DNA from 3 places in the Ensifer sp. Root127 genome. Region 2 is predicted to be linked to each of the others. Evidence: riboswitches for the same ligand, from Rfam matches in the RefSeq annotation. Region 2 holds a riboswitch; each other region holds the start of a gene.

What was found. A riboswitch is a leader RNA that binds a small molecule or an ion and turns the genes downstream of it on or off. The one in region 2 is predicted to bind cobalamin.
Region 1: it holds a riboswitch for cobalamin, as region 2 does, so the genes downstream of both, cobU (bifunctional adenosylcobinamide kinase/adenosylcobinamide-phosphate guanylyltransferase) here and ASD03_RS27630 (CbtB-domain containing protein) in region 2, are expected to answer to the same signal.
Region 3: it holds a riboswitch for cobalamin, as region 2 does, so the genes downstream of both, metE (5-methyltetrahydropteroyltriglutamate--homocysteine S-methyltransferase) here and ASD03_RS27630 (CbtB-domain containing protein) in region 2, are expected to answer to the same signal.

The regions. Positions count from the first base shown of each region.
Region 1 is NZ_LMDX01000012.1:194,166-201,636, forward strand. It holds gene ASD03_RS15550 (cobyric acid synthase) at 171-1,628, shown strand; gene ASD03_RS15555 (class I SAM-dependent methyltransferase) at 1,753-2,376, shown strand; gene ASD03_RS15560 (adenylate/guanylate cyclase domain-containing protein) at 2,402-4,630, opposite strand; cobalamin riboswitch at 4,940-5,346, shown strand; gene cobU (bifunctional adenosylcobinamide kinase/adenosylcobinamide-phosphate guanylyltransferase) at 5,484-6,008, shown strand; gene cobW (cobalamin biosynthesis protein CobW) at 6,012-7,076, shown strand; gene cobN (cobaltochelatase subunit CobN) at 7,148-7,471, shown strand, end outside.
Region 2 is NZ_LMDX01000034.1:20,881-28,351, reverse strand. It holds gene ASD03_RS27675 (hypothetical protein) at 1-261, shown strand, start outside; gene ASD03_RS27670 (TetR/AcrR family transcriptional regulator) at 278-859, opposite strand; gene ASD03_RS27665 (crotonase/enoyl-CoA hydratase family protein) at 955-1,746, shown strand; gene ASD03_RS27660 (metalloregulator ArsR/SmtB family transcription factor) at 1,791-2,165, shown strand; gene ASD03_RS27655 (SRPBCC family protein) at 2,162-2,725, shown strand; gene ASD03_RS27650 (SDR family oxidoreductase) at 2,836-3,633, shown strand; gene ASD03_RS27645 (anthrone oxygenase family protein) at 3,680-4,159, opposite strand; gene ASD03_RS27640 (NAD(P)H-binding protein) at 4,156-4,986, opposite strand; gene ASD03_RS27635 (TetR/AcrR family transcriptional regulator) at 5,090-5,782, shown strand; cobalamin riboswitch at 5,781-6,050, shown strand; gene ASD03_RS27630 (CbtB-domain containing protein) at 6,093-6,269, shown strand; gene ASD03_RS27625 (CbtA family protein) at 6,467-7,261, shown strand; gene ASD03_RS27620 ((2Fe-2S)-binding protein) at 7,337-7,471, opposite strand, start outside.
Region 3 is NZ_LMDX01000054.1:393,536-401,006, forward strand. It holds gene ASD03_RS36950 (PotD/PotF family extracellular solute-binding protein) at 1-70, shown strand, start outside; partial or broken gene ASD03_RS36955 (ABC transporter permease) at 244-1,074, shown strand; gene ASD03_RS36960 (ABC transporter permease) at 1,076-1,897, shown strand; gene ASD03_RS36965 (aspartate/glutamate racemase family protein) at 1,903-2,640, shown strand; gene ASD03_RS36970 (LysR substrate-binding domain-containing protein) at 2,598-3,542, opposite strand; gene ASD03_RS36975 (hypothetical protein) at 3,673-3,966, shown strand; cobalamin riboswitch at 4,005-4,225, shown strand; gene metE (5-methyltetrahydropteroyltriglutamate--homocysteine S-methyltransferase) at 4,323-6,677, shown strand; gene ASD03_RS36985 (hotdog domain-containing protein) at 6,674-7,471, shown strand, end outside.

The sequences.
Region 1 (7,471 bases), on a different contig from region 2:
ATTGAATGCCAAACTCGTCACGGGATGTCGCATTTATGCTAGTTTCGGAGGGAAACTCGACAAGCTTGATGAGCGGCCGAAACAGTCCGTCATCGACGCGCCGCAAATGCGGCGAAAACGTGTCAATACAGCTCTTTGCGGCCGGTCAATTCGGTGTTACCGGTGGCCGCATGACACGCAAGATCATGCTTCAGGGAACCGGCTCGGATGTCGGAAAATCGGTATTGGTGGCAGGCCTCTGCCGGCTCGCCTCCAATCACGGGTTGAAGGTCAGGCCGTTCAAGCCGCAGAACATGTCGAACAACGCCGCCGTGTCGCATGACGGCGGCGAAATCGGCCGGGCGCAATGGCTGCAGGCGCTAGCCGCCCGCGTGCCGTCTTCGGTGCACATGAACCCGGTGCTCTTGAAGCCGCAGTCGGATGTCGGCAGCCAGATCGTCGTGCAGGGCAAGGTCGCAGGCCAGGCGAAGGGGCGGGAATATCAGGCACTGAAGCCGAAGCTGCTCGGGGCGGTGATGGAAAGCTTCGAGCAGATTTCGGCCGGTGCCGATCTCGTGGTCGTCGAGGGGGCGGGGTCACCTGCCGAAATCAACTTGAGAGCAGGCGACATCGCCAATATGGGTTTTGCGACCCGCGCCGATGTCCCCGTTGTGCTCGTTGGCGACATCGATCGCGGCGGCGTCATCGCCTCGTTGGTCGGCACCCATGCGATCCTGCCCGACGAGGACCGGCGCATGGTGACGGGCTATTTGATCAACAAGTTCCGTGGGGACGTCACGCTGTTCGACGACGGCATCGCCGCGGTCGGCCGCTACACCGGCTGGCCCTGTTTCGGCGTAGTGCCGTGGCTGAAGGCGGCCGGGCGGCTGCCGGCAGAGGATTCGGTCGTGCTCGAAAAGCTGGCCCGCGGCGAGGGGCGGGCGCTCAAGGTTGCCGTTCCGGTGTTGTCGAGAATTGCCAATTTCGACGACCTCGATCCGCTCGCCGCCGAGCCGGAGGTCGATCTCGTCTTCGTCAAACCGGGCAGCCCGATCCCCGCCGATGCCGCTCTCGTCGTCATCCCTGGGTCGAAATCGACCATCGGCGATCTCAAGGATTTCAGGGCGCAGGGTTGGGATGAGGACCTCAAGCGCCATGTGCGGCGCGGTGGCCGGGTGATCGGCATCTGCGGCGGCTACCAGATGCTGGGCGCGCGCGTCACCGACCCTCTCGGCATCGAGGGCAACGAGCGGGAAATCAAGGGACTTGGGCTGCTCGACGTCGAAACGGAAATGGCGCCGGAAAAGACCCTGCGCAACAGCCGTGCCTGGTCGCTGGAACACGACGTGCCGCTCGAAGGCTATGAAATCCATCTCGGCCGCACCACGGGTCCTGACTGCGACCGCCCTTCGATCCGCATCGACGATCGCGCCGATGGCGCCCTTTCGGCCGACGGACGGGTGATGGGAACCTACCTGCATGGGTTGTTTTCCAGCGATGCCTACCGTGCTGCCCTGCTCAAAAGCTTCGGCATCGAAGGCGGCATCGGCAACTACCGCCAGTCGGTCGATGCGGCGCTCGATGACGTCGCCGCGGAGCTCGAGGCGGTGCTTGACCCGACGTGGCTCCATCAACTGCTCGGCAATTGAGGCCCGCCCGCAGCATTTGCAGCACGCGCGCGGGGCGTTAAGATGCGTCGCGGACTGCGTGCCGCAGGCGCCGACACATGCAGACTTCTGACCACGGGATGACCGGCGCAACAGGCGGTTTGCAATGAGTGACGACGAGCGGCGTGCGCATTGGGATGCTGCCTATGCCTCCAAGGACGAGGCGGGCGTCAGCTGGTTCGAAGGCACGCCCGAGGTGTCGCTGCGGCTCATTCACGAGTACGGGCGGGGCTTGCCGGCATCGCTGATCGATATCGGCGGCGGTGCGTCTAGATTGGTCGATCGGCTGCTGGAGGAGGGCGGATGGTCGGTCGCGGTGCTTGACCTGTCTCCAACCGCGCTTGGCGCCGCACGAGCCCGGCTCGGCGCGCGCGGCGAAGCGGTAGAGTGGATCGCCGCCGACGTGACCGACTGGTCGCCTTCGCGGCAATACGATATCTGGCACGACCGCGCCGCGTTTCACTTCCTGACCGGTGCGGCAGAGCGCGCGGCCTATGTCGAACGTCTTTGTGCTGCCGTGAAGCCTTCCGGACACGCCATCATCGCCACCTTTGCGCCGGATGGGCCGAACCGCTGCAGCGGTTTGCCGGTGATGCGCTACGACCCGGCGGCGCTTGCCGAAGTAATCGGGCCGTCCTTCCGGCTGGTCGAAGCGATCAGGCACCAGCATAAGACGCCATGGAATTCAGTGCAGGCTTTTCAGTTCAGCGCGCTGCAGCGGGTACGGTAGCGGTAGCATGGGCGAGCGCAAGGGGCTAGCGGACCTGCGAGAACGTGAACGCCCTGTCGCCGTGGTACCATATGAATTCGTTTTCCTTGCCGCTAAGTCCTCCGGGATTTCGCAGCACCATTCCGCAGAGGTTCGTTGTCTTGAGCCACAGGAAGCAAACCTCGTCCCTGTCAAACTTGACCTCGACATCGGTCATGCGACCAGCGCCGATGGAAGCCCAGCCTCCTGTCAGAGTGGCCACGCCCCCGGTTGAAATGACAGCCTCATGTTCCTCGCCCGAGTCCAGCATGCGTCCATGCAGCCGATGCCCCAGGAATAGTGAGCGGGCTTCGTCGGCTTCCAGTCTGTTCCTGCCTACGAAGTCGGCGTTCATCAAGGTCTCAGGCACGCCGGCCAGGCGCAGTCCCCGGTAGAAGAGCTCGCTATCCGCCAGCTTTGCCAGATCCATGGGCGGGCTGGTCGAGATGGTGGCGGCAGTGCCACCGCGTGCGAGGCGAAGCGCGTTGAAACGAGTGATCGCTGCCTGCGCTTCCGTGTTCCGGCCGAGGTGCGCGTAAGCGGAGGCGAGAAGAAGGAAAGAACCGTCATCCTGAGGATTGAGTTCGATGCTGCGCTTCACCGCAGCCACCGACGCCTCGAAATCCTCCAGGCTGAACTGCGTCAGTCCAAGAACGTAAATGAAGAAGGACGGAGAGTGCGGATCGAGGCGCATGGCCGTACGGATATAGGGCAGGGCCTCCGCTGGGCGGCCGGCGGAGGTCAGCACGAAGGCCGTCAGCGCGTAGCTCCAGGAATCGCCGGGTTCGAGCGCGATCGCTTCCTTGAGTTCGGCGAGCGCATCGGCATGCTGCCAGGCCGCTTCGGACAGGAGAGCGGCCGCCTGATAGGCGAGCGCTGTTTTGTGTTTCTGCGCGGTCCTTAGAAATTGTAGCGCCTTGGCTCTAGCTTCGATCCGCGAGATATCAAGCCGATAATGCCAACGCCACAGGTAGACGCGCGCGTAGACCATGGCGGCGGCGGCATAGGCTCGTCCATAGGCAGGATCGAGCGCAATCGCCTGCTCGAAAAAAGGCACTGCCTTTGCAAAATCTTCGGGGGTCGTGCGCCGGTGATGCTCCCAGCCGCGCAGGAACGCATCGAAGGCCGCCGGGACCGTCGTTTCCTTGCGTCCGAAGGCCATCTGCTCGTCAGGATTCAACCGAAGCGCAAGCGCGTCGGCAATGCCGCGCATCACTTCGTCCTGCAGCGCAAAGACATCGGAAAGTGAACCGTCGAACTTGCCGGCCCAAACGTGGCCGCCGCTGAGAGAATCTATGAGCTGAGCATTGATCCGTAGCTGTTCTCCGGCACGCTGCACACTGCCTTCGAGGACGTATCGGACACCGAGTTCCTTGGACACCTGCCTGGGTGTCACCGCCCTGCCCTTGTAGGTGAAGGTCGAGTTACGCGCGATAACGAACAAGCCGGATACCTGAGCCAGCTCGGTGACAAGGCCATCGGTCATGCCATCGGCGAAATACTCCTGCCTGGGATCGTCGCTCACGTTGGCAAACGGAAGCACCGCGATCGACGGCTTGTCCGGCGCGGTCAGGTTCGGTGGTTGTATCTGGACCGTTTCCACAGGCGACTCCCAGGGCCGCCACCAGGCCACGCCGGCAGCAGCGCCGAGCACGACAGCAGACGTAACGAGTGCCGCCCAGCGCTTCGCGTGGCGCCCAGCGACCTTTACGCTGCCGGGGCGGGCTTCGTTCAGCCCCAGCCGGTAAGTCCGCACCGGCTTTTCGATATGCTTCAGGCGTTGTTCGCCGAGAAAGACGAAGCCGACATCGAGGTGCTTCTCGACCTGGTCGTAGGCGGTGCCGGAGATGATGATCCCACCCGGTTCGGCGAGGCTCTGCAGGCGCTCGGCAATGATCACTCCATCGCCGTGAATGTCGTCGCCTTCAACGATGACGTCGCCAAGATTGATGCCGATGCGGAATTCCAGTCGACCCTGATCGGAGCCGCGGCTTTCGGATTTCGCGCGCTGAACCTCCACCGCACAACGGACCGCCTCGACGACACTCTGGAACTCGACCAATAACCCGTCGCCCATGGTCTTGATCAACCGCCCGCGATGTGCGGCAATCCTTTGTTCGAACAGGCCGTGCAGATCGGCCTGAAAGCGGGCACACGTACCCTCTTCGTCGGCTTGGGTGAGCAGTCCATAGCCGGAAACGTCGGCAATCATCACGGCGGTGAGCCTGCGTTCCATCTGCCTTCCGGATAATCGAAACGACTTTCGGCTACTCTATCGCAATATCTGACGTTGCTAAAATAAAGTTCAGTTGCCGTGGAGCGTCCGCTCCGACGTCGACTACAGCGCCGCGCGTCTTACTGGACGCGCAAAGGTCGCTGTAACACTTTGAATTGCTGCATGTTTTTATCCTTAGGTCGAATACCATCTAAGGATAAAAACATGCAGGAGTGGCCTTTGCGGCCTGCTGCCGGCAAATTGTCGCGCGCCGCATCTCGACGGGTGGCGTGTCGCACGCGTCGATTGACTTTGCGGCGCCCGCTTCCTAATCATCTGACGTTGGATGGTTTCCCCGGATCGTGGCGATGCGGGGGAATAATTGGGAATGTGACGGATGGACCCAAATCGGGCATCCTTATCGCAGCCGACCCCGCGACTGTAGAACGGTCAGGGTTCGCCATCGGGCTGATAGCCGGCTTCCTTTCGATTGCATGGGGCAATCGAAGGCGGTTTGGAATTCAGCCGGAAAAGCCACTGGCGTGGCTTCGTGATCAGCCGGGTTGGACGCCTCTTCTTCTACGAATCGTCCGCCTTTCACGAAACCAGAAAACGCCGGGAAGGTGAGGCGGGCCGTTCGGGCCCAAGCATCGGTCTTCGCGTGATCACGCGGGGCGCGATGTGGTGGGCTCGTGACGCCGTGAGCCAGGAGACCTGCCGTCCGACAGGGGCATTCCGCCCGAAGGGAAGCCCGCTTCCCACGCCATCACGGAGGTTGTCTTGGCTCATCGATCGTTTCCCGAACGCGCCGTCGGCGCGGTGAAATCCTGTTGCCGCTCGAATTCGCGACCAAGCGCGTGAGGCTGCAACGCACATGAGCATTTCCCATGCCGGGCCGGTTCTGGTCCTCGGCGGTGCCCGTTCCGGCAAATCCAGCTTTTCCGAAAGGCTCGTCGAAGCCTCCGGGCTCGGCATGCACTATGTCGCGACCGGCCGTGCCTGGGACGACGAGATGCGCGAGCGCATCGACCATCACCGGGCAAGGCGCGGCGAAGGCTGGACGACGCATGAAGAGCCGCTCGACCTCGTTTCGCTGCTGACGCGCATCGATGACGAGAACTGCGTGGTGCTCGTCGACTGCCTGACGCTGTGGGTCACCAACCTGATGATGGAAGGGCGCGACATGGCGGCAGAGTTCGCGGCCCTTGCCGCTTTCCTGCCGGAGGCGCGGGCGCGCCTCATCCTTGTTTCCAACGAAGTCGGCCTCGGCATCGTGCCCGAGAACCGCATGGTCCGCGATTTCCGCGACCATGCCGGCCGGCTTCACCAGATCGTTGCGGAGAAATCCGCGGAAGTTTACTTTGTCGCGGCCGGATTGCCGCTGAAAATGAAGGGTTGATCCATGACCACTGCCAGAGCCAACCAGGGCAAGATCCCGGCGACCGTCATCACCGGCTTCCTCGGTGCCGGCAAGACGACGATGATCCGCAATCTGCTGCAGAACGCCGATGGCAAGCGCATTGCGCTCATCATCAACGAGTTCGGCGATCTCGGCGTCGACGGCGACGTGCTGAAGGGCTGCGGCGCAGAAGCCTGCTCGGAAGACGATATCATTGAGCTTACCAATGGCTGCATCTGCTGCACGGTTGCCGATGATTTCATCCCGACCATGACCAAGCTGCTCGAGCGCGAAAATCGTCCTGACCATATCATCATTGAAACCTCGGGCCTCGCTTTGCCGCAGCCGCTGATCGCCGCCTTCAACTGGCCTGATATCCGCAGCGAAGTCACCGTCGATGGCGTCGTCACCGTGGTCGACAGTGCCGCCGTTGCCGCCGGCCGTTTTGCCGACGACCATGACAAGGTCGATGCGTTGCGTGTCGAGGACGACAATCTCGACCACGAAAGCCCGATCGAGGAACTGTTCGAGGACCAGTTGACCGCCGCCGACCTGATCGTGCTCAACAAGACCGATCTGATCGACGCCTCCGGCCTCAAGGCCGTGCGCGACGAGGTCGCTTCGCGCACTAACCGCAAGCCAACAATGATCGAGGCGAAGAACGGCGAAGTTGCCGCTGCCATCCTGCTCGGCCTCGGCGTCGGCACGGAAAGCGATATCGCCAACCGCAAGTCTCACCACGAGATGGAACATGAGGCCGGCGAGGAGCACTCTCATGACGAGTTCGACAGCTTCGTCGTCGAGCTCGGCGCGATTGCCGATCCGGCAGGTTTCATCGATCGCCTCAAGGGCGTGATATCAGAGCATGACGTGCTGCGCCTCAAGGGCTTTGCCGACGTGCCCGGCAAGCCGATGCGCCTGCTGATCCAGGCCGTTGGCGCCCGCATCGACCAGTATTACGACCGTGCCTGGGCGGCTGGCGAGAAGCGCGGTACGCGCCTCGTCGTCATCGGCCTGCACGACATGGACGAAGCTGCGGTGCGCGCCGCCATCACCGCACTCGCCTAACTCCTTGAAGCAACGCAATTCCAGGAAAGCCATTTCACGCTTTTCCTGGAATTGCTCGAACGGACAGAAACATGCATCTGCTTCTCGCCCAGAAAGGAACGATCGCCGACGGCAACGAGGCGATCGACCTGGGGCAAACGCCGGCCGACGTGCTTTTCCTGTCGGCCGCCGACACCGAGCTTTCGTCGATCGCGGCGGCCCATGGCCGGCGCGACGGGGAGCTGAGCCTGCGCATCGCCAGCCTGATGAACCTGATGCACCCGATGTCGGTCGACACCTATGTCGAGCGCACGGCAAGGCATGCAAAACTCATCGTGGTCAGGCCGCTCGGTGGCGCCAGCTATTTCCGTTATGTGCTGGAAGCATTGCATGCCGCCGCCGTCACCCACCGCTTC
Region 2 (7,471 bases):
GGCTGGCAGAAGCAACCGCCGGAGTGGCCCGATGTCGAGCTGACGGCCGAGGTCGTGTCGTTGGAGGTTCAGGATCCGATCGCCGTCACCACCCTTTGCCCACAAACCAGGACCCGCGTCGTTTGCCTGGAATACAACAACAGCGCCTTGAAGCCGGGAGACCGGGTCGATGTCAGCGGGCTGGTCTCCGGCACTTTCGAAGACGGCGTCGTGCTCGATCCCTGCGGCACCATCAAGGTCGAAGCTGACGAAAAAACCTGACGACAGAAACCCGAGATCAGCGGGCAGCCGTCGCCACACGCACGAGGGTCGCTGCCGCCTTGCCGGCACTCTCCATATAGCTCGCATCCCGGTGCAGGAGCACGACTGCAAAACTGCCGTCGAGCAGCAACAGCATCTGGCGCGCCAGCTCGCCTGCATCATCGATGCCCGCCACGGCAAACATCTGCGTCAGCCAGGCCTCGAACTTCTTCTTGTGGGCGGCACCGATGCGGATAGCGGGATGGCCGGGCATGTTCGCAAGCTCGGCCGACGTGCGCAGGAAGCCGCACCCCTTCCATTTCGAATGCCGCGCTGCCCGGGCGAGATTGACGAAGATCGCCTCGACCTTCGCGGCAAGATCGCCGTCTGCTGCATCGAACCATCTGCGGAAGAGCGCCAGGTTCGGCTGGTCGCGCCCTTCGAGATAGGCGGCGATCAGCTCGTCCTTGCTCCCGAAATGGTAATAGAGCGTGCGTTTCGTCACCCCGGCAGCTTCAGCCACCGCGTCGACGCTGACGGCGCGAATGCCCTCGGCATAGAAGAGTTTCGAGGCGGCATCGATGATGCCTTCCCGGGTGGTGCGCTCTGGTTTTGCCATATCGATGTATACCGACTAGTGAATATACTTTTGATCTTCCCTCACCTAGCCTTCTTTCGTCAATGCCTCGCTCGACGCGAGGAAGGGAGAACACCATGTCCGACACCGTATTGCTGCAGATTTCCGATGGCATCGCGCTTCTGACGCTGAACCGACCGGCCAAGCTCAATGCGCTGAACTACGAACTGATCGATTGGCTTTTGGGTCTGCTCGACATGATCGAGGTGAACGACACCGTCGGCGCGGTGATCATCACCGGTGCTGGCGAACGGGCCTTTTCCGCCGGCGGCGACATTCCCGAGTTTTCCGGGAGCGTTGCCAAGGGGGCGAACACCGCCGTGCGTGATTTCGTCCGCCGCGGCCAGCGCCTGACCGCAAGGCTGGAGGCATTTCCCAAGCCCATCATCGCCGCCGTCAACGGTCTCGCCTATGGCGGCGGCTGCGAAATCACCGAGGCCGTGCATCTTGCCGTTGCCAGCGATCGCGCCCGTTTCGCCAAGCCCGAGATCAGGCTGGGCATGCCGCCGACCTTTGGCGGCACCCAGCGCCTGCCCCGGCTTGCCGGCCGCAAACGCGCGCTGGAACTGCTTTTGACCGGCGACGACTTTTCGGCCGAACACGCGCTCGAACTGGGGCTGGTCAACAGCGTCGTTGCCCACGACGAGCTCATGCCTGCCGCCCGCGCGCTTGCCAGACGCATCCTGCGACATTCACCGCTTGTCGTCCAGACGATCATCACCGCCGTCACCCGCGGCCTCAACATGTCGATATCAGAGGGGCTTCTGGTGGAAAGCGAACAATTTGCCCGCATGGTGCCGACCGCGGACCTCACAGAGGCGTTGGTCGCCTGGAAGGATCGGCACAGAGATATTCAACCAATCGGTTGACAATAACCGCGAGATCGGCGATATTCAACGACATGGTTGAATATATGAACGATCGGCTTGACGCCGTCTTCCATGCGCTGTCCGACCCGACGCGGCGGGCGATGCTGCAGGATCTGTCAGCGGGTGAGCGGCTGGTGGGCGAGTTGGCCGCACCCTTCTCGATCTCGCTTGCCGCCGCATCGAAACACATCAAGGTGCTCGAAGGCGCCGGTCTCGTGCGGCGCGAAGTGCGCGGCCGGGCGCATGTCTGCCGGCTCGACGCCGAGCCGATGCATGCCGGCATGGAATGGATGCGCCATTACGAAGCCTTCTGGCGTCAACGCATCGATGTGTTGGAGGCACTGCTTCTGGCCGAGGACGCCGCGAAGGCCGCAGACAGGCAGACCACGACGCCGCAGCAAACGGAGAAGAAGCGATGACACCGCAAGCCGGCATGGACGACGGCGGATATGCCCGGATCGTCGCGCCGGATGCGGCACGCATCGAGCGGTTGTTGCCCGGCCCGATCGAGCGCATCTGGGCCTACCTGACGGAGGAGGACAAGCGCCGCCAGTGGATGGCGTCGGGCACCATAGGTGCTATAGCCGAATCGACGGTCGAACATATCTTCCGCCATGAGGACCTCGGCACGGATTGCGGTGAGCCGCCAACCAAATATGCCGCCCTTGCCGGCGAAAGCCGTATCCATGGCCGCATCATCGCCTGCAAGCCGCCGTACCTGTTGGCCTATACCTGGGGCGAAGGCACGCCGACGCCGTCGCAGGTGCGCTTCGATCTGGAGGCCAAGGGCTCAGAAGTGCTGCTGGTGGTCACCCATTCGCGCATCGCGACACAGGAGATGATGGCAAGCGTGGCTGCCGGCTGGCACACCCATCTCGACATTCTCGCCGATGTGGTTTCCGGCCGCACCTCGCATGGCTTCTGGAACAAGCATACTAGGCTCGAACAGGAATATGCGCGGCAGATCGCTGCGCGCTAGTACCCGTTAACACATCATACTTGCTGCACGGTTTTCTCCCTTGGATCGATATCGATCCAGGGGCCCATGCCGCACGCCCATTCACCCCAACAGGATCAAGGGAGGCTACAATGTTGCTTCAGGATAAGAGTGCGATTGTTTATGGCGGCAGCGGCGCCATCGGCGGTGCTGCGGCGCGTGCCTTTGCCCGCGAAGGCGCGAGTGTCTTTCTCGTTGGACGAACGGCCGAAACCCTGGATCGTACGGCCAAGGCAATACGGGCGGCGGGTGGAAAGGCGGAGTTCGACGTCCTCGACGTGATGGATCAAGCCGCCGTCGAGCGGCATGCGCAATCGGTTGTCGACCGAACCGGCAGGATCGACGTGGTCCTGACCGCTGTCGGCTTTGCCCACATTCAGGGCCCGCCGCTTTCTGAGCTGACGCTGGAACAGTTCGAGCACCCGATTGCAGCCTATACCCGCGCCAACTTCATCACCGCCAAGGCGGCAGCAGCGCAGATGGAAAGAAACGGCAGCGGTGTCATCCTGACGCTTTCGACGCCCGGCTCGCGCATGTCCGGCTCGGGTTTCCTCGGCTACGGCACCACCTGCGGCGCCATCGAGACCTTCTCGCGCATTCTCGCCGGCGAACTCGGCAGCCATGGCATCCGCGTCATCTGCCTGCGGCCGGATGCCATTCCCGAGGCACTGCCAGCTTCGCATGCGCGCGCCGTCTTTCAAGGGTTTGCCGACCGGTTCGATACCACTGTGGAGGAGATGCTCGACGGTCGGGCAAAGTCCGGCACATTGCTCGGCCGTTTCCCGAGGCTCGACGAGGTCGCCGACTATGCCGCCTTCGTCGCCTCGGACCGGGCGGGCGCCATGACCGGCGCGATCGCCAACCTCACCTGCGGCTCGCTGGTTGATTGAAATGAACGACCGGCGGACCTTCACAGGGTCGCGTCGGTCGTTCTCTTCAGCTGCGCGCAAAACCCAGAATGAACAGCGCCAGAGCGCCGATCGAGGAAATCGTGCGCACATGGTTCCACCAGACCCAGTCGGTCAGGTAGTGCTGCTGCCAGATTTCGGTGGCAGCCTGCCCAGACGTGGCAGCCGCCAGCGCATCGTTCATCGGCACGTTGAAGATAATGGTGACGATCAGCACGCCGGCGACGTAGGCGATGCCGCCGGCCGCCAGCAGCAGGCTGCCGTTACCGCCCCAGATGAAGGCCGCGACGACCAGCGCGAGCCCCAGAAGCGCCGTGCCCATGAAGGTACTGAGGAACAGCGGATTCTGGATCACCACGTTGATGGCGTTCATCGCCGCGATCCCCTGCTCCGCCGGCAGCCGCGACAAAGCCTGCATGATGCAGACCGAGAAGATGAAGAACAGCCCGGCCATCAGGCCGGAGCCGATTGCGGCGGCAAACGCCAGAGCGGGGATCAGCGGGATCATGCGGCGATACTCCAGACACCAGTTGCAGCGGTCTCCCGGGCATAGTCGGCGAAGTCGCGCGGTTTGCGCCCAAGCACGCGCTCGACATCGGACGTCACTTGCGAATTGCGCCCGTCGAGCACCGACGTGAAGAGATAGCGGATGAGTTCGACATAGTCATCAGGCAATCCGTCGGCCCGCAACTGCACCGTGAAGTCGGCAACCGGCACGGACTGATAGCCGATCCGGCGGTTGGCAGCCGTCGCGATCTCGGCCACGGCCTGGGCAAAGGTCATCAGCCGCGGGCCTGTCAGCTCATAGACCTTGCCGACATGCCCCTCGTCCAGAAGGGCTGCAACTGCCACGTCGGCGATGTCGTCGGTGCTGATGAAGGGTTCGGTGATCTCATCCGGCGGCAGGAACACCGATCCGCTGCGAACGGAATCGGTCAAAAAATCCTCGCTGAAATTCTCGAAGAACCAGCTTGCCCGGATGATCGTCCAGTCGGCGCCGGAGGCCTGCAGTTCGCGCTCGGCCGCTTCCGCCTCGTCCTCGCCGCGCCCCGACAGAAGCACCAGCCGCTTGATGCCCGAGCGAACGGCAAGCCTCGAGAATTTGCGGATGGTTTCGACGGCGCCCGGCACCGCCAGATCCGGCTGGTAGCTGATATAGATGCGCTCGACATTTTCAAGCACGGGCGCCCAGGTCGCCTCATCCGTCCAGTCGAAGGAAGGCGATGCCGAACGGGCGCCGATGCGCACCGCGATACCCCGCTCCTCAAGGCGGGCCGCCACCCGCCGCCCCGTCTTGCCCGTACCGCCCAGAACCAGTGTGAGTTTGTCAGTCATCGCTTCCTCCTGAGGTTGATTGCAAAACATGAGCATCTCTCACATTTGCAAATGTGATAAATCCTCGTATTTTAGGAGTCAAGTCAAAATGTGAGCATTACTCATGATTCCCGATGCAAGCCCTTCCACAATCCCCGCTGACGACGAGCCGGCGCTGCGCCGCACGCCCAGCCAGAAGCGCAGCCGCGAGCGCGTCGAGCACATCCTTTCCTGCGCCACGGCGATCATCCAGGAGAAGGGCAGCGACGCCATGCGCATGAGCGAAGTCGCTGAAAAGGCTGGAATCTCGATCGGCTCCCTCTACCAGTACTTCCCCGACAAGGCGGCGATCGTGCGCACGCTGGCCGAGCGCTACAATGCGGTCTGCAATGAATGCATCGGGGCCGAGCTTGCCACGGTGACGTCGATCTCGGAACTGCGTGACGCCTTCTCCATGCTGTTCGACATCTATTACGATATGTTCCTGGCCGAGCCTGTGATGCGCGACATCTGGTCAGCGATGCAGGCCGACAAGGCGCTGCGCGAGATCGACCTTTTGCAAAGCCGTGCCGGCGGCCAGCTTCTGGCCGACGTCTGGGCTCGGTTTGCGCCCGACACGCCGCGCGAAACGATCGACAGCGCCGCCTTTTTGATCATGCATCTCGGCGATTGCACGATGCGGCTTGCGGTCTCCGTCACCAGAGCAGAGGGCGACCAGATCGTCGAAGCCTATAAACGCATGATCCTTCGTGATTTTGTCGCGGATGGACCGGGCGGCGGCGCAAGTCTAATTGACATCTCCGGGGTGCGATCCTAATCATCGTGGATCGATTGGTTCCCGCAACGCGAACGCGTTTCGGGAGTAAACGGGAACGTGACGGATGGACCCATGCTGGGCATTCAAATCACGGCCGACCCCGCGACTGTAGAGCGACGTGAATGCGCCGTTCCGGAGCGATCCGGAAGAAGCCACTGGAGACAAGACCGCGAGAGGGCGGCCCTTGCTCTGGGAAGGCGAGGCAAATCCAGGGTGATCTCACCCGACGTCCTGAGCCAGGAAACCTGCCAGTCGATGCGGGCATAGGGCCCAAACCGGGAAAGATCCCGACGCCATCACGGAGGTTGTCATGGCTACATCTACAGTTTCGAGCATTCCGCTCTCCCTCAGCGATCGTCTGACCGCAGGTATCATCGCGCTCCTCATCGGCGGCTTCCTCGTCTTCGGCGCAGGCCTGGCGAACTCGGCCGTGCTGCACGATACCGCGCACGACACCCGCCACTCCTATGGCTTCCCCTGCCACTAAGCGATGTTCCGGGACGCGACTTGCGTTCCGCATCGACATAGCTGCGGACAAAAACGCTTCCGGCAGACAGCCGGACGCGTTTGCTCGCGTCTGATGCAGATTGAAGATCTGCCGGACGGAGCCGTTCGCATATTTGCCAGTGGGACACGGCGCTGCCTGCCAGATGCATGGCGCGCCGATATCGAGGGATATCGAAAATGATTGTCAGAACGCTTCTGGCCGCGATCGTGGCTGGATTGATTGCCGGTGTCTTCATGACCGGCGCCCAGGAACTGCGCGTCGTACCGCTGATCCTGCACGCGGAAGAATTCGAAGGCGAGGCACCGGCCGCCGGCGAACAACCAGCCGTTCAGCCGGGAACGGCCGATCCGGCCGCAGCAAACCACGACCAGCATTCGTCGCTGAAGGCGGTTTCGCCGATTGGCGCTTTGCTTGACGCCCTGTCGCCGATCACGCCTGCCTACGCCCATGAGGGCGAACACGAGGAAGGCGGCATCATGTTCGGCATGAGCCGCTTTTCCGGCACGCTGATCGCCAATCTGGTGACCGGCTCCGGCTTCGCGCTGCTGCTCGCCGGCGTCAGCCTCGTCATCGGCTACCCGATCACGCTCAGGAACGGCGCGCTCTGGGGCGCCTGCGGCTGGCTTGCCGTGCACATGCTGCCGGCAATCGGTCTGCCGCCGGAACTGCCGGGCTTCCCGGCCGCGGAACTCGGCGACCGCCAGGTCTGGTGGGGTGCAACCGTGCTGTTGTCTGCCGCCGGTCTCTATCTGCTGGTCTTGCGGCAAGAGATCGCCGCCAAGATCATCGGCCTCGTGCTGATCGCGGCACCGCATGTCTATGGCGCGCCGCAACCGTCGGACATCTCCAGCAATGTGCCGGCCGTGCTCGGCGCTGAATTCGCCGTGGCAGCCCTTGCCACCACGCTCGCGTTCTGGATTGTTCTCGGCGTCGTGTCGGGCTTCATCAACGATCGTTTCGCCAAGGCGTAACAGACCGGCCAGATTTCGCCATCAACCCGGAGCCCCTGATATCGCCGATATCAGGGGCTTTGTCGTCGAGATGTCTCAGCGCGCCTGCAATGCCAGCAGATGCGCCTGCAACCGCGCGCGGCGGTCGTCCGGCGCCAGCATCACGCAACTGTCGCAGAAGCTGCCACCTTCCGTTCGATAATAGAGACAGCAGCCGCCGCGCAGGCGATA
Region 3 (7,471 bases), on a different contig from region 2:
CTGCTGGAACTCGGTCATGGATGAGGATCGCTACATGATCAAGCGCTGGAACGAGTTCATCGCGGCTTGAGGCAGACGAAACGCCCTCGCTGCGGCGCGCCCTCGAATGGGGCCGCCCGCAGCGAGCGGAACCTGACGAGCAACGCGAGAGGATGAACAATGGCGGTAGTGGCAATTTCGCAGCCATCGGAGGCCTTGGCCGGTAGACCCAGCAGTGTCCGTGCTTGGCTGCAAAGGCTGGGCGCCTATCTGCAGGCGCTGCCGCTCATCCTCATTCTCGGGTTCTTCTTCGTGCTGCCGATCCTGACGATTCTTGTCGTCAGCTTCTGGGACTACGACTTTGCCGGGCTTTATCCGGACTTCCTGACCATGAACTATGTCGACACGCTCGGTTCGTGGGTGACGTGGAAGACCTATCTCAACACGTTGAAATTCACCGCCCTCGTCTGGTGCCTCACACTCTTGATCGGCTTTTGGGTCGCCTATTTCCTCGCATTCCACGTGCGCACGACGACCATGCAGATGGTGCTCTTCCTCATCTGCACCGTGCCGTTTCTAACCTCCAACATCATCCGCATGATCTCCTGGATCCCGGTGCTTGGACGCAATGGCCTCGTCAATTCGACGCTGATCGACCTCGGCATCATTCCGCAACCGATCGAGTGGCTGCTCTATTCCGATTTTGCTGTCGTGCTTGCCATGGTTCACCTCAATACGCTCTTCATGGTGACGCCGATCTTCAACACGCTGATGCGCATTGACCGTTCGCTGATCGAAGCGGCGCGCGACTGCGGCGCCAGCGGCCGGCAAGTGCTCTGGAACGTCATCCTGCCACTCGCCAAGCCCGGCATCGCCATCGGCTCGATCTTCGTCGTCACCCTCGTCATGGCCGACTTCTCGACGGTTCAAGTTATGTCGGGCGGACAGAGCGCTTCGGTCGCGCTGATGATGAAGAACCAGATGTCACTGCTGCAATATCCGGCTGCGGCCGCCAATGCGGTAGTGCTGCTGATCGTCGTGCTCCTGATGGTCGCCGCGATCCTTCGGGTCGTTGATATCCGAAAGGAACTCTGAGATGAACCATGAGCGGCGCACCCTTGAATTCTACCTGCTCGCGGGCTTCTTCGCCCTGTTCGTGCTGTTTCTCTACGGGCCGTTGTCGGCGGTGCTGATCCTGTCCTTTCAGGGGCCGAATGGCGGTCTCACATTTCCGTTGAACGGACTTTCGCTGCACTGGTTCTACAATCTCTTCGAGAAACAGGCGGTCGGCGACTTCGGCGCGTCCTTCCGCCGCTCATTCACGCTGGGACTGATGGTGATGGTGGTCAACGTCGTCGTGGCGCTCCTCGCCGGCCTTGCCTTTCGCCACCGCTTCAAGGGGGCGACGGCCCTCTTCTACCTGACCGTTGCCAGCCTGGTCGTGCCCTCGATCATCATCTCGCTCGGGATCGGTGTCGTCTTCCAGCAGTTTGGCCTGAAGCCCGCCTGGTATTCCTCCGGCTTCGGCGCACATCTTACCTGGACCCTACCCTTTGGCGTCTTGATCATGTTTGCCGTCTTCAACCGCTTTTCGCCGGCCTATGAAGAGGCGGCCCGCGATCTCGGCGCCACCCCGTGGCAGACGTTTCGGCATGTGGTGCTGCCGATGATAGCGCCGAGCCTGATCGGGGTCGGCCTCTTCGGCTTCACCCTTTCCTACGACGAGTTCGCCCGTACACTGATGACCTCGGGCAGCTACAACACCCTGCCATTGGAAATCTACGGAATGACCACCAATGTGACGACGCCGGTGCTTTACGCGCTGGGCACGGTCACGACGCTCTTCTCCTTCACCACCATCCTCGTCGCGCTTGCCGTCATTCTGACGCTTCGTCGGCGGCAGGTAAAAATGAGCTAGGTTCGATGCGCATTCTGATCGTCAATCCGAACACCACCCTATCCATGACCGAGAAGGCGGCGGCCGCAGCCCGCGCCGTCGCGGGCCCGAACACGGAGATCATCGCGAGGACGTCCAAGTCCGGACCGGCTTCGATCGAAGGCCACTATGATGGCGCGATCGCGCTTCCGGGCGTGCTCACCGAAATCCGGGACGGCGAAGCGGCAGGCGCCGACGCCGCCGTCATCGCATGCTTCGACGATACTGGTCTGGAAGCAGCCCGCGCGCTTGCCCGCATCCCCGTGGTCGGGCTTTGCGAATCCGCTGTGGCGACGGCCGCCATGCTTGCTCAGCGTTTCACCGTCGTGACCACACTCGAGCGGTCGCGTGTGCTTATCGAGAACCTGGTCATACGCTATGGGATGAGTGCCCGGACGAAGGTTCGCGCTGCGGACATCCCGGTGCTGCAGCTTGAGGACAAGGCTTCGCCCGCGTTGGCGAAGCTGCGATGCGAAATCGAGCTGGCGCTCGTTGAGGACGGCGCCGAGGCGATCGTGCTTGGCTGCGCCGGGATGGCCGATCTTGCGCGCGCACTTCAAGCCGAATACGGCGTTCCGGTCATTGATGGCGTATCGGCAGCCGTCAAGCAGGCCGAGGCGTTGGTGTCGCAAGGACTGACGACCAGCAAGCGCGGCTCCTATGCTCCGCCGCTCAGCAAATCCTATTCAGGTCTTATGAGCGCGCTCGCACCGATCTCGGCTTGAGACCGTACCGAGGGAAGCTCTCCGGCCACGGCGGCCAGCTGCGCGTTCGATGTGGCGGCTTCGGTAATGATCCACTCGCGAAACACCTGGATCTTGTTCTGCCGCCGGTGGCTTTGCGGATAGACCAGCCAATAGGCACGGCCATCCCTGACCACATGGTTGAACGGCCGGACGAGTTTTCCGCTGCGAAGCTCCTCAATCACAAAGGTGGAGACGACCATGGCAATGCCATGATCGAGCAATGTGGTGGCCACATCCATTGCCTGGACGTCGAAGATCAGCTCAGTGCCATTGCTGGCCGGCGGTTCCACGCCCGCTTCGGTCATCCAGCGCCGCCACCAGCTGGCGTTGCCGAAGCGCCTCACCATGAGAACGTCGGCCGGAACCTTCAGCTGATGTTTTTCCAGGAACGTCGGCGTACAGACGGGCATGTATTCGATCGGGAAAAGAGGAAACACTTCATTGCCCGACCAGTCGCCGTTGCCGCTGCGCACCACGAGATCAATCGCATCGCGCTTGAAGTCGATCAGCTCCGTGGACATGTGCACGCGAATGCTGATGTTTGGATGGGCTGTCTGAAACGAGGCGAGCCTGGAACCAAGCCAACTTGAGACGACGGTTGGCAGTACCGAGATGTGCAGGTGATGCTCGGTCTTGTCGGCAATCTCGGAGAACGCCGTACCCAGTAGATCGAGCGCCTCGGTCACCTTCGGCGCAAGCTGCCGTCCGGCAGCCGTCAAGCGCACTTCCCGCGGCAGACGGACAAACAGCGGCGTGCCGGTGCGGTCCTCCAGCAGTCGGATTTGATAGCTGACAGCGGCTTGCGTCATGCCGAGCTCCTGCGCCGCGCGGGTGAAACTCAAGTGCCTGGCTGCGGCCTCGAACGCGCGCACCGCACTCATGGGGGGAATCTTGCTCATGAAGTGAGATAAGCATTCTTTATGGCAGCATGCGAGAAATCGCTTTGCGCGAAACCACCAAAATCCTCAATTTTCTCGCGAACACATCACCACAGAACTGAAGGGGTTAGCAATGCTTAGCGCACTGCGATCGATCATCCTCCACGTCTGGACTTCGGCCAAGAGAGCTGCCGACGCCACGACGACCATCGATACATTCAGCGAGTTCCAACTGAGGGACATCGGCCTGACGCGAGACAATGACAGCATCCGGGCGCGCGCGGGCGATGTTGCTGATCCGTGGCAGCACGTAGCGGGCTCTGATCCGGGCGGTGCCCTTTCGCCGCAGACGCCAAATGATGAAGTCGCGTCGCCGCCCTCGCGACAAGCTTTCGACCTCGGCCGAATGGAGAAAATAAAGACATAAACATTTCTTTATACGATTGACGCCGTCGACTTTGCGGGGCATTGTCGAACAATCGTGGTTCTGCGGCTCGTCTGACGACAGGCCGGAGCTAAGAGGGAATTCGGTGCGGCGCTGCAAGGCGCTCATGCCGGAGCTGCCCCCGCAACTGTAAGCGGCGAGCGGTCGTCCAATGATGTCACTGAGGGAGACGCCTCGGGAAGACGGGACGGTTCGTGTTGACCCGCAAGCCAGGAGACCTGCCGCGATAGATAACGTCCACGGGCGGGGTGTCCGATGTGTCGCCTTGACGAGCGAGCCAGTCTCGGTCGTGGATGCGTCGCATTCAAAGCCTTGCCCACAACCTTCGGGGTAAGGAAATGACAATCAAGACAGCCAATCTCGGCTTTCCACGTATCGGCAGCTACCGTGAACTGAAGTTCGCGCTGGAGCGTTATTGGGCCGGCAAGATCGAGAGACAGGACCTGCTCGACGTCGCCGCCAGGCTGCGGGCCGAAAACTGGGCCGCGCAAAAGGCACGTGGGATCCAGATCATTCCATCGAACGACTTCTCGCTTTACGACCAGGTTCTCGACACATCAGTGCTGGTTGGTGCGGTGCCACCGGCCTATGGCTGGAAGGGCGGCCCGGTCGACCTCGACGCCTATTTCGCCATGGCGCGCGGTTCGACGACTGCCGCCTGCGCGTCCGGTTGCACGCATGGCGGGCCCGACGGGGGCAACCAGGCGCTGGAGATGACCAAGTGGTTCGACACGAACTACCACTACATGGTTCCGGAATTCGCGGAGGATCAGCGCTTCGAGCTGACGAGCAATGCGCCGCTTGACGCCTTCCTCGAAGCCAAGGCGCTCGGGCATGTCACCCGCCCTGTCGTCCTCGGCCCCGTCACCTTCCTGAAACTGGGCAAGGCGCTTGCCGGCGGATTCGACACCATCAATCTGATCGAGCGGCTGCTGCCTGTTTATACGAAGCTTCTCACCGAGCTTGGGGAAGCCGGCGTCGAATGGGTGCAGATCGACGAGCCATGCCTGGTGCTCGATCTCACTGAGCGGGAACGCCAGGCGCTGGCGCTGACCTACCAGACGTTCGCCTCGGAACTTCCGCAGTTGAAAATCATGCTCGCGACCTATTTCGGCGCGGTCAGTGACAACATGCCGACAGCCCTTTCGCTGCCGGTTGCCGGGCTGCATGTCGACCTCGTGCGGGCGCCGCAACAGCTCGACTTGCTACTTCAGACGGTACCGGCACAGCTTGTGCTGTCGCTCGGCGTCGTCGATGGCCGCAATGTGTGGCGTACCGATCTTGCCGGCCTCTTCCGCCGGCTGCAGCCGTTGATCGAGGCGCATGGCCGCGATCGTATCGAGCTTGCACCATCGTGCTCGCTGCTGCATGTGCCAATCGACCTCGATCTCGAACGAGCGCTCGATCCGGAGCTCGTCTCCTGGCTTGCCTTCGCCCTGCAGAAGCTGGACGAACTCAGCCTGCTTGCCCGCGCATTCGAGCCGGGCCTGGCCAATCCCGAGCAGGTCTTTGCAAAATCGATTGCTGCGGTCGAGGCACGGCTGACCTCGCTCAAGGTCCACGATCCACTCGTTGCCGGACGCTTGAAGAACCTGACGGCAGCAGACAGCCGCCGTCAATCGAGTTTTGCAACGCGCCGGCGGCGGCAGGAAGACAGGCTGGCACTGCCGCTCTTCCCGACGACGACGATCGGCTCCTTCCCGCAGACGTCAGAGGTGCGCCAGGCACGATCGCTGCATGCCAAGGGCGAGCTCAGCTATGTCGACTACCTCGCCTACCTGCGCCAGGAGACGGAGAAGGCCGTGCGCTGGCAGGAGGAAATCGGCATCGAGGTGCTGGTGCACGGCGAATTCGAGCGCAACGACATGGTGCAGTATTTCGGCGAGCAGCTCTCCGGCTATGGGTTCACTCAGAGCGGTTGGGTGCAGAGCTACGGCTCGCGCTACGTACGCCCGCCGATCATCTTCGGCGATGTCTCGCGCCCGAACCCGATGACGGTCGATTGGGCAACCTATGCGCAGTCGCTGACGGACAAGCCGATGAAGGGCATGCTCACCGGCCCGGTGACGATGCTGCAATGGTCGTTCGTGCGCGACGACCTGCCCCGGTCGATCGTATGCCGGCAGATCGCACTGGCGCTGCGCGACGAAGTCACCGACCTGGAAACGGCCGGTATCGCCGTGATCCAGATCGACGAACCGGCGCTGCGCGAGGGACTGCCACTGAGACAGGCCGATCGAAAGGCCTATCTCGACTGGGCGGTCGAGTGCTTCCGCATCAGCGCCTCCGGCGTCGGTGACGAAACCCAGATCCACACCCACATGTGCTACTCGGAGTTCAACGACATCATGGCGGCGATTGCGGCAATGGATGCCGATGTCATCTCCATCGAAACCTCGCGCTCGAAGATGGAGCTGCTCGGCGCCTTTATCGATCAGGCCTATCCGAACGAGATCGGCCCCGGCGTCTACGACATCCACTCGCCGCGGGTACCCACTGTCAACGAGATGGTGCATCTGATCGAACAGGCGACCGACGGTCTGACGCCGGCGCAGATCTGGGTCAATCCGGATTGTGGGCTGAAAACAAGGCGGTGGGAGGAAGTTCGCCCGGCGCTCGTCAACATGGTCGCGGCGGCGCAAACGCTGCGCCAATCCTTCACTGCCGGCCGGCAAGAGGCCGCAAACGCATGACGGACGATAGCAATATCGAGAAGGCGCCGGGGGAAACCCCGGCGCCCGCCACCTTGATCGACATCGTCTTTCCCGGCGACACCAATCACCATGGCACGCTCTTCGGCGGTGCGGGCCTCGCACTCATGGACCGGACCGCCTTCATCGTCGCCACGCGCCACGGCCGCGTTCCCTTCGTCACCGCCTCCTGCGATCGCGTCGACTTCCGCGGCCCCGCCCACATCGGCCATATCGTCAGCTGCAGCGGCCGCCCGATCCGGGTCGGGCGGCGTTCGATGGTCGTCGAAGTCGATATGATCGCGGAAGATCTGACGGCCGGCACCCGCGATCTGTGCGCCCGCGGCCAGTTCACCATGGTCGCGATGCCGGAGGGCAAGGGCGCCGGCTGGTCGTTGCCTTCTCTCGACACCGATGCGATCGGAGCGCCAAAAGACGATGCCGTGCGCATGGTCGATATCGTCTTTCCGGATCAGGCCAGCAGCTTCGGCGCCATGTTTGGCGGCGACGCGCTGGCGCAGATGACCAAGGCCGCCTTCGTCGCGGCGACACGGGCGAGCCGCAAGACGACAGTGCTCGCCTCCTGCCAGCGCATCGATTTCAAGCACCGGATCACCGTTGGCTCGATCATCGAGCTTGTCGCCAGGATTGTGCGCACCGGACGGAGCTCGACGACGGTCGATGTCGAATTGTGGTCAGAGGATTTGACGGGAGCGAAACAGACCCTGACTGCCCATGGCGCCTTCATCATGGTGGCAGTCGACGGGGACAATCGTCCTGTTCCCGCCTTCGCGGCT